DNA from 2 places in the Priestia sp. J2 genome. Region 2 is predicted to be linked to the other one. Evidence: riboswitches for the same ligand, from Rfam matches in the RefSeq annotation. Region 2 holds a riboswitch; the other holds the start of a gene.
The links. Region 2 has a riboswitch for glycine ahead of LJY09_RS01985 (amino acid permease). Riboswitches for the same ligand answer to the same signal wherever they lie in the genome.
Positions count from the first base shown of each region.

Region 1: it holds a riboswitch for glycine, as region 2 does, so the genes downstream of both, gcvT (glycine cleavage system aminomethyltransferase GcvT) here and LJY09_RS01985 (amino acid permease) in region 2, are expected to answer to the same signal.

Region 1 is NZ_CP086208.1:4,283,016-4,291,796, forward strand. It holds gene LJY09_RS22155 (lipoate--protein ligase family protein) at 1-271, opposite strand, end outside; gene LJY09_RS22160 (rhodanese-like domain-containing protein) at 501-884, shown strand; gene gcvPB (aminomethyl-transferring glycine dehydrogenase subunit GcvPB) at 929-2,407, opposite strand; gene gcvPA (aminomethyl-transferring glycine dehydrogenase subunit GcvPA) at 2,400-3,746, opposite strand; gene gcvT (glycine cleavage system aminomethyltransferase GcvT) at 3,767-4,867, opposite strand; glycine riboswitch at 5,080-5,172, opposite strand; gene LJY09_RS22180 (DEAD/DEAH box helicase) at 5,353-7,026, shown strand; gene LJY09_RS22185 (YqhG family protein) at 7,013-7,837, shown strand; gene LJY09_RS22190 (YqzE family protein) at 7,861-8,046, opposite strand; gene comGG (competence type IV pilus minor pilin ComGG) at 8,090-8,464, opposite strand; gene comGF (competence type IV pilus minor pilin ComGF) at 8,454-8,781, opposite strand, start outside.
Region 2 is NZ_CP086208.1:369,281-378,061, reverse strand. It holds gene LJY09_RS01990 (PAS domain-containing sensor histidine kinase) at 1-580, opposite strand, end outside; gene LJY09_RS01985 (amino acid permease) at 860-2,203, opposite strand; glycine riboswitch at 2,363-2,443, opposite strand; gene LJY09_RS01980 (FAD-binding oxidoreductase) at 2,643-3,992, opposite strand; gene rlmD (23S rRNA (uracil(1939)-C(5))-methyltransferase RlmD) at 4,295-5,680, opposite strand; gene pdaA (delta-lactam-biosynthetic de-N-acetylase) at 5,843-6,652, opposite strand; gene LJY09_RS01965 (fumarate hydratase) at 6,747-8,288, opposite strand; gene LJY09_RS01960 (SE1561 family protein) at 8,451-8,636, opposite strand.

The sequences.
Region 1 (8,781 bases), 1.2 Mb from region 2:
TGTAAGTAAGCTCTTCATCATGAAGCACGCCCCTGCCGCCCGTTGGACGTCTCACAAAGCCTAATCCTAATTCTTTTACTTTATCAAAGTTAATTTCTTTTTCAGCTTTTTGAAAATAACCGATTGACAGCGTTGGAGGGTTCCATCCGTAAAAACGAATCGTAGGTGGAATTTCTCCTTTACTATGCCATTCTAATAACGCTTCATCTAACGCCATATTGTAATAAGGCGAACGGTTGTTGGAATCAATAAATCTCCACTTTGCTTTCATCTACCTCATCCTCAGCTATATGTAATATAAAAATAAATCCGTTTTTTAGTCTACCAAAAGATTGAGCTAAGGAAAAGCAAAGAGCAACATAAAACTGCGAATTCAAATGTGGTAGTTTTTTCATTTTGGGGAAGAAATCCGCTAGATTCAAGGCAAAATCGCTTTACTTCTAATTTCATTCACTTATATAATAAGAGTATGGATTTTGTCGAAGAAAGGAAGAATCAGCATGTCACCAATTACAGCAGTACTCATTTTACTTGGAGTAATCATCATATACTCTGTCGTTATGTTCTTTATCCAACGTCGCATTATGAAAACGTTAACTGAAGAAGAATTCCGCAGCGGCTACCGCAAGGCACAGCTAGTTGATATTCGCGAACCGAATGAATTCGAAAACGGACATATTTTAGGCGCACGAAATATTCCTCTTTCACAGTTCCGTATGCGCATTAAAGAATTTCGTCCAGATCAGCCTGTGTACATCTATTGTCAAAGCGGAATGCGCACAGGACGTGCAGCACAAATGCTTCGTCGCCACGGTGTTCAAGAAATCTATGATTTAAAAGGCGGCTTCAAAATGTGGAACGGTAAAGTAAAAAAGAAAAAATAATGGTATGTATATAGAAAAACCTCGCCTTTGGGCGAGGTTTTTTGTTAGACGTTTTGAACAGCCTGTTCTTTCTGATAGCGAAGAACTGGTTTTCTCGCTGCCAGCGTTTCGTCAAGGCGCTTCACAACCGTTGTATGCGGAGCTTCCTGTACGAGTTCAGGCGTCTCTTCTGCTTCTTTTGCAATTTGAATCATCGCATCGATAAACGCATCTAGCGTTTCTTTCGACTCCGTTTCCGTTGGTTCGATCATCATGCACTCTTCTACGATAAGAGGGAAGTAGATAGTCGGCGGATGATAGCCAAAATCAAGCAGTCGTTTCGCGATATCCAATGTGCGCACACCAAGCTTTTTCTGACGTTTTCCTGATAAAACAAATTCGTGCTTACAGTGACGGTCAAACGGCAGCTCATAGTGTTCTGCTAAACGACGCATCATATAGTTGGCATTTAGCACAGCGTTTTCCGTTACGGCTTTTAAGCCGTCTGGACCCATTGAACGAATATACGTATAAGCGCGAACGTTGATACCGAAGTTGCCGTAAAACGGCTTTACGCGTCCAATTGACTGAGGACGGTTATAGTCAAAGTGATAGCCTTGTTCTGTTTTCACAAGCACTGGTTTAGGCAGATACGGAATTAAATCTGCTTTTACCCCTACCGGACCAGAACCAGGACCGCCGCCTCCATGAGGACCTGTAAAGGTTTTATGAAGATTTAAATGAACAACGTCAAATCCCATATCTCCAGGACGAGCTTTGCTTAATACTGCGTTTAAATTTGCACCATCATAATAAAGTTTTCCACCTGCTGCGTGAACAATTTCAGCCATTTCTAAAATATCTTCTTCAAATAACCCTAGCGTATTTGGGTTTGTTAACATTAAAGCGGCTGTATCTTCTCCCACTACGCGGCGTAAATCCTCTAAGTCCACTAAACCATGTTCATTTGATTTTACCGTTACCGTTTCAAATCCCGCAACTGTTGCCGAAGCAGGGTTCGTTCCGTGAGCTGAGTCTGGAACAATGACTTTTGTTCGCTGCGTCTCACCATTTGCTTCATGATAGGCACGAATCATCATAAGCCCGGTCCACTCGCCATGAGCACCCGCTGCTGGCTGAAGTGTTACTTCATCCATTCCCGTAATTTCTGTTAAATGCTCTTGTAAATCATATAAAAGTTCGAGAGCACCTTGAACCGTTTGCTCATCTTGAAGCGGATGAATATGCGCTAACCCAGCAATGCGTGCTGCTTGTTCATTCACTTTTGGATTATATTTCATCGTACATGAACCAAGCGGATAAAACCCTGAGTCCACTCCATGATTTCGTTTTGAAAGCGCGGTGTAATGACGCATAATATCGAGTTCTGATACTTCAGGAAGCTCAGGAGCTTCGGTACGGACATACGCTTTTCCAAGCAGCTCTTCAGCATTTACTTGCGGAACATCTAACTCCGGCAATGAATAGCCGATTCGCCCTTCTTTACTGCTTTCAAAAATAAGTGATTGATTTTGATTAAGCATGAAGATCCCCCAATTCATTTACAAGTTGGTCAATTTCCTCTTTTGTACGGAGCTCTGTAAAAGCAAGCAGCATGTGATTTTCAAGCTCTTGGTTATCACGGCTAAGATCATAACCGCCAATTATTTTTGAAGCTAATAACTGACTGTTTGCTTCTGTTACCGAAACAGGAAGCTTCACGACTAATTCATTAAAAAACGGTCCTTCATATGCTACATTTACCCCTTTTGCCTTTAACGCTTCATATGCATAATGCGTTTTTGATAAGTTTTGCAGCGCCATTTCTTTTACACCTTGCTTGCCTAAAGCTGTCATTGCAACTGATGCCGCTAAAGCATTTAACGCTTGATTTGAACAAATGTTAGACGTCGCTTTATCGCGGCGTATATGCTGTTCACGTGCTTGAAGGGTTAAAACAAACCCTCGCTTACCGTTTTCATCTACCGTTTGCCCTACTAATCGTCCTGGGATTTTTCGCATAAGCTTAGACGTAGTTGCAAAGTATCCGCAGTGGGGGCCTCCAAATTGACTTGGAATACCAAATGGCTGTGCATCTCCAATGACGATGTCCGCTCCGAATTCTCCAGGAGGCGTAAGTAAACCTAATGATAAAGGATTACTTGAAACCACAAACATGCATTTTTCTTGATGAGTCATTTCTTCAATTTCTTTTAACGGCTCGATTTGCCCATAGAAATTTGGGTATTGGACAATAACAGCTGCCACGTCACTCCCCATCTCTTTTTCCAATGCAATCATATCTGTTACTCCGTCTGCTGCAGGGATTTCTACCACTTCAATGTATTGACCCTTCGCATACGTTTTTAACACATCTTTTGATTCAGGGTGAACAGCCGCAGAGACAAGTACTTTTTTCTTTTTTGTTTGACCCGCACTGAGCATAGCGGCTTCTGCTAAAGCAGTTCCTCCGTCATACATAGAAGAATTGGCCACGTCCATCCCCGTTAACTCACAAATCATTGTTTGGAATTCAAAGATGGCCTGAAGTTCTCCTTGAGAAATTTCTGGTTGATACGGAGTATAGGCCGTATAAAATTCCGAACGAGAAATAACATGATCAACAATAACCGGCATGTAATGATCATAAACTCCTGCTCCTAAAAAAGAAGCATAGTCTTTTAAATGAGCATTTTTAGCAGCCATATTATTTAATTCTTTTAACAGCTGAGGCTCTGAAGCCGCTTTTTTAATATTGTATTCTCCTTGAAAACGAACGCGCTGCGGAATATCTGAAAATAAATCATCAACAGATGAAACACCAATTGCTGCTAACATTTGCTGCTGATCTTGTTCTGTCATTGGTAAATAGCGATGTAACATGTTAAATTCCTCCCCAAAGCTTACTTTGAACGTTTATAAAAAGGTGTTGAAACCACTTTTGCTTTTAAGCGTTTTTTTCGAACCTGCACTTCCACTTCTTGACCAAGCTCTGAATATTCTGCTGATAATAGCGCTAAACCGATGTTTTTCTTTAGTGTAGGTGACTGTGTTCCTGTTGTCACAAATCCAATTTGTTCTTCACCTGCAAATACTTCGTAACCGTGTCGTGGTATACCTTTATCAATCATCTCAATTCCCACTAACTTACGGGACGCTCCGCTTTCACGCTGTTCTTTTAACACTTCTTTTCCAATAAAGCTGTCTTTGCTCGTTTTCACTGCAAATCCAATTCGAGCTTCAATGGGCGTAATATCTTTTGAAAGCTCCTGGCCATATAAAGCCAAAGTAGCTTCAAAACGAAGCGTATCGCGAGCTCCTAACCCGCAGGGCAACACACCTTCGTCACTGCCTGCTTCTAAAATAGCCGTCCACAAGTGAGAGGCGTCAGCTGAAGAACAATAAATTTCAAAGCCATCTTCTCCGGTATATCCAGTACGTGAAACGAGAGCTTTTACATTCGCTACTTCTACATCATCAGCAAATGTAAATGGCTTTAAGGAAGATAAATTTTCGTTCGTTAAAGTTTGTAAAACTTTTTCTGCTAAAGGACCTTGTAAAGCTAGCTGCGCAGTTTCATCAGATTGATTAACGAGCGTTACATCTCCTTGTTTGTGAGACACTAGCCACTCATAGTCTTTTTGAATATTAGCAGCGTTTACGACTAGCAAATACTCTTGATCTGCTTTTTTATAAATCAGCAAATCATCTACCGTGCCTCCGTCTTCATAACACATAGCTGTATACTGTGCTTTTCCATCTACAAGGGTAGAAACGTCATTTGTCATCGTGTGCTGAAGAAAAGCTAAGCTATCAGCTCCTGTTACAAGAATTTCTCCCATATGAGAGACATCAAAAAGACCTGCCTTTGTACGTACAGCTTCATGCTCTTCTTTAATAGAAGAAAATTGAACGGGAAGAGCCCATCCTCCAAAATCAATTGTTTTGGCACCATATTTTTGATAGATATCATAAAGCGGCGTTTTGTGTAATTCTGTTGTCATATTTATGTCCTCCTCTTTTTCACGTGAAACTTTTCATAACGGGGAGTTTTCAAATAGTGTGGGGATCACTATGTATCCAAACAAAAAAGGACAGAAAACCCCCTACTGTATTTAGTAGGAAGTCTCTGTCCTTTTCACCTGAAAGTTTACCTATAAACGAATAGGTTTGCCTCGTGGGTGGTCTATAAACGCATAGACACTCTCCAGAGCTGCGTCAAACAAGAGTCTTTTTGCCTGAGAGATTCACAATTTTATTGCTTGCTCCTTCGGCGCTACATTCAAGTAGTCTCTCCCCGTGTCGTCATTCGCTTCTATAAAGTTGGTAAAGTTGGGCATACTACTGAAAGATGTATCTATCTTTATTCACACAATCATTTGTAAAGTGCTAATCTATTTTCTTTTTCAAATTTTCTAAATATATTTTTATCCTACCTGATTCTTATCATTTGTTCAATAAAAATTTTTTACAAAGGAGCATTTTTATCATGAAAGTGAAATTAAACATCGATGAAACATGGGAAGCAGCCTTCTCAACTAAATTGGAGCAAGACGGCCCTTGGTCTGCATGGGATTTGTATAAACTTGCCTATGAAATAGAAGACCAAACGCTTATCTCAGAATTTGAAGGACTACAAAGCCCAAAACATCTAGCCGATTTAACGCCGCTTCCTCATCAGCTCGAAGTAGCCAAACAAGTAGTCGAAACAATGAATGGGAAAGCCATTTTAGCAGATGAAGTAGGACTAGGGAAAACGATTGAAGCAGGGTTAATTTTGAAGGAATATATGATTCGCGGGCTTGTTAAAAAAGTTCTCATTTTAGTTCCAGCTTCGCTTGTTTCACAGTGGGCTATGGAATTGAATCAAAAATTTTATATTCCCGCGGTCCCTCAAAGAAAATCATATGTGTGGGATCAGTGTGACATCGTTGTGTCTTCAATTGATACAGCAAAACGTTCTCCTCATCGAGAAATTGTGCTAGAACAAGACTACGACCTCATCATCATTGATGAAGCTCATAAACTTAAAAACAACAAAACAAAAAACTATGAATTTGTGCAAAGTCTAAAAAAGAAATTTTGTCTGTTGCTAACCGCAACACCGATTCAAAATCGAATTGAAGAAATTTTTAACTTAGTCTCTCTTTTAAAGCCTGGCCATCTCGGCAATAAAGACTATTTCGAAGAATTATTTTCCGCTAAAAAACGTTCTTTGCAAAACGATGAACACTTAAAAGAGCTTGTTAACAAAGTTATGATTCGAAATCGCCGCCACGATACGGGTATCGAATGGACGAAGCGAATTGTTCAAACCATTCCTGTTGAATTCTCGCCAAAAGAACGCGAGCTATACGATGCGATTACGTCTTTTAAAGGAAACGGACTGCACCCTTCAAGCGCTTTTTCAATTTTAACTCTGCAGCGAGAGGCCTGCAGCAGCCGCGAAGCGGTATATATGACATTAAAAAACATGCTGGAACGTCAGGAAGATCAAAACAGCGCATTAACGGAACATATGATTACTCCGTTAATGGAACTACTTCAGCAAGTACCGCAAAATGCAAAAGCAGAAAAAGTGCTAGAGCTCGTTCAAAAAATTGATGACAAAGTCATTATTTTCACTGAGTACAGAGCAACTCAACTGTATTTACAGTGGTATTTAAAACAGCATGGAATTACCTCTGTACCGTTTAGAGGCGGATTTAAGCGAGGTAAAAAAGACTGGATGAAGCAGCTTTTTGAAAGCCACGCGCAAGTATTTATTGCCACTGAAGCGGGCGGAGAAGGAATCAACCTTCAGTTTTGTCATCATATCATTAACTATGATCTACCGTGGAATCCAATGCGTCTAGAACAGCGGATTGGAAGGGTCCATCGTTTAGGTCAAAAACATGATGTTCACATTTACAATTTAGCCATTCAACATACGGTCGAAGAACATATTTTAAAATTGTTATACGAAAAAATAAACCTTTTTGAACGAGTTGTTGGAGAGTTAGATGATATTTTAACAAAGCTTGATTTAAAAAATATCGAAGAGCATATTCAGGATATTTTATTTCATTCACGGAGTGAAGGAGAAATAAAAATCAAAATGGAGAACTTGACGTCTATTATTCAATACGAAGACAGCGAGGAGGATCAGCATGCAGCAAACTGACATTCATCAATTTTTAAAGCGTTACTTTCTAGCTAATAATTGTTCTATTGTCACAGAAACACCATCTTATCTAACGGTTCAATTAACGATCGAACTTGACAAAGAGTTGATGAATCGTCCATTTTATTGGCATTATGTTGAAAAGACAGGCGGAGAAGCAAATCCTGCTTCACTCACTTTCATTACAGACCCAGCGTTTGAAGATGATTCTGTTCAAGGAGAACGAATTCATTTTGGCTCACCTAGGCTGCATCAAATTTTCGCTTCTACTCAAAAGCTAGGCGGATTTATTCACTTGTATGAACAAGTTTCATCAGCTCAGCCAACAAATCAGCCTTTACATCCTTGGCTTGCGTTAAATATTAAAGTCTCGTACAAATGTGATCGTAAAAAAGACGAGCTCTTGTCGCTTGGCATTAATTTAATCAATGGACAAATCATTGAATCATTTCATGAATTAATCATTAATCAAAATTTGTCATCTAAAATCTCGGACTATTGCTTTACTCTTTCACCTTTTATTAAACCGAAAAGTGCGATTGCGCGACTCACATCATATGTGACTGACTACGTTAAAACTCAACCGACTGAATGGGCAGAAAAAGCACAGGAAAGATGGTATGAAGACTTAGCGCTTCTTGATCATTTTTATGAAACAGCGGAAGAGCTCCCAGAAATATATGTGACAGAGAAAACAGCGCTTCAAGAGCTGTACGAACCGACTATCTTATTTAAGTTTATAAACGGTGGCTTATTTTACATATCGCCCGAAACGATGTCTCGTCAATTTAATAAAACACAAGCCGGTTAAAAAAAGATGAGCATATGATATGCTCATCTTTCTTTTTTCTTTCGGTACCACAGCATAAACGACAGCGGAATCATTCCAAACCATCTGTTTGCAAAAGGTGCTCGCTCTTCTTTTTTTTGAATCTTTTTCGTTTTCCTCTCTTCTTTTGGCTGATCCATATATTGTACAAATTGCTGAGTCATATATTTTACATAATCATTCGTTTTCATATAATCATCTCCTCAGCACTATTATATCCGGAGAGAAAGAGACTTAATCCGTCCACTTCACAATGTGCTGATCCTTTTTTTGAATATATGCCGTTTCCGTCAATGCTCTTCCTTGCAATGTTTGACATTTTATTTTTAAGATGATCATCTGTTCATCTTCACTTACTACTTCGTATGAAACCGTACCAGTTTCTAATACTAAAGATGCAGATGGAGATTTATTATGTTCTTTTATTTCTTTTTTTACATGTACCACCGCGTTTTCTAAAAGATGCTGCAGACGATTTTTCTGCTCTACTTCTTGATAAAATGAACTTTTCGTCACAAAATAAGTGGTTTGCTGAGCTACTAACAGAAGAAAAAGCGCACAAAATGCCAAAACGACCGGGAGAATAAATCCTTGCTCATTATGTTTCATGAGCAAGCATCAAAAACGTTGTAATGGTTTCTTCTCTAACTTTGTTAACACCGTCTGTTGAACGAATCAACAGCCTTTCTTTTTGCTGTTCATACATAATATTCTTAATGTGCTGCAGCACCACTTCATGACCACTTTCATCCACTCGTCTTCTTATCTTGTCGTCGTAGCGTTCATAAGTGATGATCTGATTATTTTCCATTTTCAACGTAAGCGTAGTCGCATGAATTCCCACTTCTTTTGCTTCTCGATATTCTATAGCAAGTTGATTCACAAAAATTTCCCACTCCATTTCATTCATACTAAAGTCCGGATTA
Region 2 (8,781 bases):
ACGTTTGAAAAATGGATTGAAAGCTTTTATTTTCTTCAATGCGCAGCGCTAAATTTATAACTTTTTTTACATTTTGCTGCTCATCCAAAATAGGAATTGCCATCACCACAATGTAATGCTTTGTGTCTGCTGAAACGACATCGCTTAAATATATTTTTTTAGTTCGCAGCGCTTCTTGAAAATATTTTCTTTTACTTAAGTTCACGTGCTTCATACTCTTTAAATCATCTGGGTAATAATGCTCCACATACCCTTTTGTATTAAAAATGGTTCCGCTATCGATATACGGTGAAATATTAACTATTTTCTGCAGTTCTTTGTCTATCTCTTGTTCATCATCTGATAAAAAAATAGGATCTTGCTGTACCTCGTCGCCCAAGCTCCAAATATCTTTAATAACGATGTTAATTTGCTCTTTCATTCTCTTGACGGTTTTATCAGTTACCTGTCGATATTGATCTTGAGAAATATTAGGCAGCATCACTCTTGAAACTATAAACATTAGCGTCAGTACGGTACAAATAAGAAGCACATTAATCGTGAAGATTTTCCAAAACGTATGAGATTTAAACCATTTCATGTTTGTTCACCTTAATTCAATGAAGTCTACCTCCATTGTACTGCAAAATGAAAACTTTTCCATGTAAATGATAGAATTCCACCTTTAGACATAGAAGAAAAGCATTTGGTTCTACATTACTATCAGAAAACTATGAGCTTTTTCACTGTATTTTCTGCTAAAACTTTTTTAGGGTTCTTATATAAACTTTGCTTACTGCATTTTCTTCATACAGTAGAAATCAATTATTTATCTTCCAATAAAAAGACCCCATCACGAAATGATGAGGTCACCCATTTACTATTTCTTCTTCCTTCTAGCCCCGTAAAAACCAAATAAGAGAATAAACCAAACGGGTGTCAACAATAAGGCTGGGCGCGTCGCATCAGAAAACAGCATAATAATAAGAATCACTGCAAACAACGCTAGCACAACATAGTTTATAAATGGTGTTAACGGTGCTTTGAATGTTGATGCTGCATGCAGCTGCGGACGCGTTTTTTTATATCTTAGATGGCAAATCAAAATGATACTCCACACCCAAATGAAACAAATAGCGCTGATGGTTGTTACGATGCCAAAAGCTTGATCTGGTATCAGTTTGCTTAACAAAGCTCCCGCCGAGATAACCAGCGTAGATACAAACAATCCGTTGCTTGGTACGTGGTTTTTGTTCAGTTTTGCAAACGTAGATGGCCCTTGGTCATTTTTACTTAAGTTATATAAGATACGGCTTGTTGAAAACATTCCGCTATTACAAGCAGAAGCGGCTGAAGTTAATACAACAAAATTAATAATTCCAGCAGCAAGCGGAATTCCGACTAAACTAAAGGTTTTAACAAATGGGCTTTCTGCTGCATTCAATTCCATCCACGGGTTAATAAATAAAAGGACGATAAGCGCTCCAACATAGAAAAATAAGATTCGCAGCGGAATTTTATTAATGGCCGATGGAATATTTTTTTGGGGATTTGATGTTTCCGCTGCCGATACCCCTACCAATTCAACCCCGACGTATGCGAAAATAACCATTTGGAATGAAAGTAAGAAACCTGAAACACCGTTTGGAAACAGTCCTCCATGATTCCAAAGATTTTGAACCGTAACGGATCCTGCATCTGTTTTAAATCCGATTACCAGTAAAATAACGCCAATAACAATTAACGCAAGAATCGTAATAACCTTTATTAAAGCAAACCAAAACTCTAATTCTCCAAATAATTTTACGGTTAATAAGTTAAGTCCTAATAAAATGATTACACAAATAAGTGCAGGAATCCACTGAGGAATATTGAACCAATATTTCACATATACGCCAACGGCAATCACATCAGCCATAGCTGTCATGATCCAGCAAAACCAGTACGTCCACCCTGTGACAAATGAAGCCCATGGTCCAAGATACTCTTCAGCAATATCTGTTAACGATTGATAACCTGCTTTAGACAGCAGTAGTTCTCCTAGCGCTCTCATCACAAAGAAAAGCGCAATACCCACAATTAAATAAGCAAAGATGATAGAGGGACCTGCAAGCTGTATGGCTTTACCAGAACCTAAAAATAATCCCGTCCCAATGGTTCCTCCAATCGCGATTAGCTGAACATGACGATTGGATAAATCCCTCTTTAATTCTCGTTGTTCCAACTCTAACTCCTCCTAACAATAAAACCTTTGATGCGATCGTGCGGACTACAAAATAAAGTCCAATAAAAAAAGAGATTGGATGCGCTCCAATCTCATGGTCATAAGAATAACAAATATTATGGTACATGCTACCAATTAGTAACATGCCAAATAAATATCCGGTACTCTTCTGTCCTTTTGCCTGAGATTGTGAACCCTTCGGCGTCGCGAAACTATCGCGATCTCTCCAGAAGCTGCTCCTGCTATAGTGTGATCCATAGCAATCATAGCTTTCTACGTATTAAATTTTTCGATCAAGATAATGACTGTCGAATAGTTGTTTATTCTAATACCAGTTGGATGCTTTGTCAACAAGAAAGATGACTTTCATTTATTTACCTTCTTCGAAAGAAGGTAATGAAACAGGTTCAATCGTCAACTTAGTATCCTTTTCTACATGCTACCTGAGTCCCTGCGGAAACCTAAATACGTTAAATGGATCGTACTTTTTATTTACTCTTTCTAACCGCTCTGCGTTGTCTCCAAAATACTCATACTCGTAGTTTCTAAGGTTGCTGATAGGGAAATTCACATAGGAGCCTTTCGTAATACGTTTAATATATTGAAATCGCTTATACAGCCACTCTCTGTTTGCTCGTGCAAACGCATCGTCTGTCCATACAGATTGAAAGCCCAGAATATATCTAGCGTTTCTGTAAAAGAAGGCCGTTTCTCTGTTACCAACACTGCGAATTTCTCCTCCTAGTGCATAAAAAGAAATCGCGGCGTAAACGGACCCTTCTGCTGGACGCTGTATGAGATCTGCAAGATTTTCAAGCTGGCCAACTGAATAACTTCTTTGCACAAATCTTCCCGTTGACTTAAATTTTTCAGAAGGAGGATAGGTTGCTTCTATCTTTTGTACCGCTTCAAGAAAAGATAATGACTGTAGCTCGACTCGGAACCCCTCCACCTCTGCAAAAGGCTGCAAGATCTTTCGAGCTCTTTCTGGAGATCCGTAAAAGAAGCCGTTCGCAAATATGCCCAATCCTTCTCCTTCTGCATTATAAAAACTGGCAACTAGCGTCATACGTTTGTCCAATTCAGGCAGCCAGCTTTGCCATATATTCATCACTTGTACCTGTTTTTCTCTTGTAGTACCTACATAAAAGAAGCGAACAAGCGTCACAGAGCTGTTCGTCGGTTTTGGAAGCTGAAACGTCATGCTTGCCACAACGCCAAAATTACCGCCACCAGCACCTCGGCATGCCCAAAAAAGATCCGCGTTACACGATTTGTTTGCTTTAATAATCTTTCCTTCATAATTGACCAACTCTAGCTCTATCAAGCTGTCACAGCCTAATCCGTAAAGTCTGCTCGAAAGCCCCCAGCCTCCTCCGAGCGTAAAGCCAGACACCCCAACAGTCGGACACGTTCCTCCTGGAAACACATATCCATTCGAACCGATAAAATCATACACTTCCGTATTCTTTGCTCCTCCCTCCATCTTTAAGATGTTCCGTTTCCTATCCAATTTCAACCCGTTTAACCGACTGATATCAATGACCAATACACAGTCACCCGTAGAATACCCTTCATAATGATGACCGCCAGATCGAATGCGAATGTCTACACGATGCTTGCGCGCCCATTGAATTGCATTTACAACATCCTGCTTTTTTTCACAGTACACAATCACAAGCGGAAATTTATCAATAGCACGATTCCACTCCTGACGAGTTTCCTCATAAATGGGGTCTTTCGGCGTTACCACTTCACCCGTAAGCCCTTTCAAAAACATTGAGTCCATTTGACCTCTGCCCCTCTGTATATACTTTTTAGTAGTTTTATTACTATAGTATTCTTGGGGTGGTTGAGGGTGTGGGTTTTCAAGACTAGATTGGCGTTTATCATCTCTATAAAAAATGAAATTTCAGTTCATTTACTGAAATATAAGTACTAATAAAACTTCTTTTCGGTGCTCCGATGCTTTCTAAAACATAACTTTCCAATAATTCAAATTAGATATATTAGAATATTTTTTCTTCCAACAAGAGTCCAATTCAAATAAAAAAAGAGCAGAACCAAATCTGCCCTTTACTCTTCATCTATTTACTTCTTTAACGTCAAACTCACTACATTCTCCACATGCGCCGTATGAGGGAACATATCCACAGGCTGAATGTAATCCACATGATAAGCCTTCGACAGCTGCTGCACATCTTTCGCTAATGTGGATGGATTACAAGATACGTAAACCACTTTCTTTGGCTTTACTTGTAAAATCGTTTTTAGAAGCTTGTCATCACAGCCTGTTCGCGGCGGGTCAACGACGACTACGTCTGGCTTCCATCCTTCTTTCACCCACTGCGGCATCCACTTTTCAGCTGGACCCGTCACATACGTGGCATGTTCAAATCCATGATCTTTGGCATTTTTTCGCGCGTCTACAATGGATTCTTCAATCGTGTCCATTCCGCGAATTTCTTTGGCATCTTTAGCAAGCCATAAGCCAATTGTCCCTACTCCGCAGTAAGCATCTACGATTTTTTCACTGCCTGTTAGCGCAGCTGCTTTTTTTACTTCGTCGTATAGCTTCACCGTTTGAAGAGGATTCAGCTGGAAAAATGCACGCGCTGAAAGTTCGAATGAGATATCACCTAACGTTTCTTGAATCACCGATTTTCCAGCGAGCGTAAACGTTTCGTCTCCAAAGATAAGCGATGTTTTTTGGCCGTTTACGTTTTGTACGAGCGATTTCACTTCCGGCAGGCGGCGCTGAATTTCTTTCATCAGCAGCTCTTTTTTCGGAATTTCTTTTTTAGCCGTGATTAAAACAATTTGCACTTCACCCGTTTCAAATCCTACTCGAGATACGATAGTACGCACAATTCCACGGCGTTTGCGCTCGTTGTAGATAGGGATTTGAAGGTCTTGTAAAATTCGTTTTATTTCTTTTGTCACGTGATTTGTAGCTTTATGCTGAATGGGACAGTTTTCAATATCAATCAAGCGGTGAGAATTCAGTCCATACAAACCAGCAATGACTTTTTGTTTGTCCACGCCGACTTGAAACTGAGATTTATTACGGTAGCGCCACGGATCTTCCATACCAATCGTTTGGCGAGTTTTTTCCTCTACTTTTTTTAATGAACTGTGACGTTCGAACGCTTGCAGAACAATATCCCGCTTGGATTCTAGCTGACCTTCATAAGATAAGTGCTGAAGCTGGCAGCCTCCGCACTGGTCGTAAATCGGACAGGGTGCTTCTACGCGATGAGGAGATTTTTTGCGAATTCGCTTGATTTTCCCTTCGGCAAACTTATGCTGAACATTTGTTGCTTCTACAACCACTTCTTCATTCGGTAATGCTCCCGGTACAAAGACGACTTGGCGCTTAAAATAGCCTACGCCTTCTCCATTAATACCGAGTCTTTTTATCGTCAACGGAAACGTTTGTCCTTTTTGAACTTTCATTTCAGTTTTTGGTTTATTCATGAGACCAACTCCGATTAGTTTAAATTCTTTATATAGTTATTAACGGTCTTTAACTGCTTAAAACCTATTGGACCGTATCGCTTTAAAAAAGACATCAACGCATATTATAACACTTCAACAGCAAAAAACCGACAGGAGAAACATTCCCGTCGGTTTTTATCTTTATTTCGTTTTAGAAGGACTTTTTTTCAATTGTTTACGTTCGTTCATTAAATCATCAATACTTTTAAACGTATAGCCCTGCTTTTTTAAATCCACAATCGCTTGATCTAACGCATCTGCGTTATCCTTTGAAACGGTATGCAGAAGCATGATCGCACCTGGATGTATTTGAGTCATCATATTGTCGTATGAGTAGCGCCAGCCTTTTTGTTCATTCACTTTCCAGTCAACAAATGCTAGTGACCAAAATACATTCGTATAGCCTTCTTGCTTTGAAAGAGCTAGCGTTCGTTCGCTAAATACACCTCTAGGTGAGCGGAGATACTTCATTTCATCACGACCGGTAATATTCTTGTATTCATCTTTTACTTTTTGCAGCTCTTCTTTAAAACGTGCATCATCCACTTGAGTTAAGTCAGGGTGATGCCATGAATGATTGCCGACAATATGCCCTTCTTTTACCATTCGCTTAATTAGCTTAGGCTCTTCTTTTAAATAGTGTCCTGTTACAAAAAACGTCGCAGGAACCTTTCTTTTTTTGAGCACGTCTAATACCTGCGGGGTATAACCATTTTCATAACCGTTATCAAACGTTAAATAAATATTTTTTTTAGTTGTATCGCCGAGGTAAAACGCATCATACTTAGCAAGAATGTGTTCATAAGCTGTACCTGCGGATGCGGGCTTATGATTTTTACTTTTTTGAAATCCCCAGCTGATCGGAGTGTTTGGATACATTTGTGCTTCAACAGATGCTAGGCCTGTTGACATCACGAATAAAAAAACGAGAAAAAAGGTGAACCGGCGCATAAGAAGCTCCTTTCGGAAGTCATTTTACGCTTAGTATCCACTCAATTTTCTCGTTCATGAACGTTACTTTTTACCATACGCTCCGGACGTATGTTTATTTAAATACCGGTTCTTTAAATTGCTCAAGCTTTTCAAATGAAGACTTGTCTACATCTGCATGCAAGCTGTTTCCGTGTGAATCCATCGTCACTACAGCTGTAAAACCTTCTACTTTTAAATGCCACATTGCTTCAGGAATACCGAACTGCATCAAATCAACGCCTTCTACGCTCTTGATACAATCAGCATAGTACTGCGCAGCTCCTCCGATAGCATTTAAGTACACACCGCCGTGCTCTTGAAGAGCAGCAAGCGTTTTAGGACCCATACCGCCTTTACCGATAACCGCGCGGATACCAAATTTCTTCATAATATCTCCTTGGTAAGGTTCTTCACGGATACTTGTTGTTGGTCCTGCAGCGGTTACGTGCCATTTTTCATCTTCATCTTTTAACATAACCGGGCCACAGTGATAAATGATTTGTCCATTTAAATCAATTGGCGCATCGTGGTCTGTTAAATGTTTATGAATAGCGTCGCGTCCTGTGTAGATCATACCGTTGATGCGCACTACGTCACCAACTTTTAATTCACGAATTTGCTCTTCTGTAATAGGTGCTTGTAATACAACTTCTTTTGTTTCATCCGCATTTTGTTTCTCTTCTGCACCTGCATTTTTATTAAAATCTACTTCTTCGCCTTCTTGATACAGCCACTCTTGAACGCTTCCTGTATCAGCGTTGATTTTAATACCTAAGCGACGGTAAGCCCAGCAGTTATACGCAACTGACACATAGAAGCTAGCAGGAATACGATTGATTACGCCGACTTTACAGCCAAGTAATGTCGTTTCTCCGCCAAAGCCCATTGTACCGATTCCTAACTTATTAGCATTTTCCATTACATACTCTTCTAATTCTTTCAGCTGAGCGTTTGGATTTTCGTCATCTAAGTTTCGGAACAGCTGCTCTTTTGCTAATTCATAGCCTGTTGTACGGTCGCCACCGATTCCAACACCAATGACGCCGGCGCTACAGCCTTGGCCTTGCGCTTGGTATACTGAGTGCATCACACATTTACGAATACCGTCTAAATCACGACCAGCTCGGCCTAACCCTTCTACTTCACAAGGCAGGCTATACTGAATGTTTTTATTTTCACAGCCGCCGCCTTTTAAAATAAGACGCGCATCAATATAGTCATTTTCCCACTGTTCAAACTTAATAACCGGCGTGCCTCCGCCTAAATTATTACCGCTGTTTTCTCCCGTTAACGAATCTACAGAATTAGGGCGAAGCTTTCCGTGCTTTGTTGCTTCTTCAATTGCCCAATAAATCGCTTCTTTAATTTGAAGCTGATTCACTCCTACAGGGGTTTTAATTTTAAATGTTGGCATACCTGTATCTTGACAAATTGGCGATAAATTATCATCCGCCATCTTAATATTATTGGTAATGGTCGCTAAAGACATTGCTGCACGCGTTCCTGCATTTTCACGCGCTTTTGCCTTTGCGATAGCACGTCGAACGTCTTTTGGCAATTTTGTAGATGTTTCAACAATTAAATCGTACATGCTTTGTTTTAAAGCTTCAATCATCACTTAATTCCTCCCATATCCCGCTAATGTATGTATTTATCTATCTGTCGTACAACTTTCAAAATTTATTATACTCCTTCAAAAATTGTTTCGAAAGACCTTTATAGGAGGATTTCTACTTCAAGCAAAAAAGCGCTAGTTTTTCTAGCGCTTTTTTCTTCTTCATTCTTTATCTTTTTTAAACTGCTCACATTTTGCTTCTAAGTCATCAATCATTGTAATCAAACGGTCAATATCTTCTAGATCTGTGTTTTCAGGCTCCATAGAGTCTAATACATGTACAAACATATTTAAACGATCTTTTAAATAACGTACTTGTGAATCTTTATCTCGAACGGCGTTTCCCATTTTAAACCCTCCTGATGTAGCTTTTCATTCGTATTTCCTTATATCCTAACGAATACTTTCATATTTGACAACTAAAAGCAATAAAATCCATAATAGTCACTGGTGTCCGTTTTGAATGGGACGTATAATTTAGTCTAGCAGGACG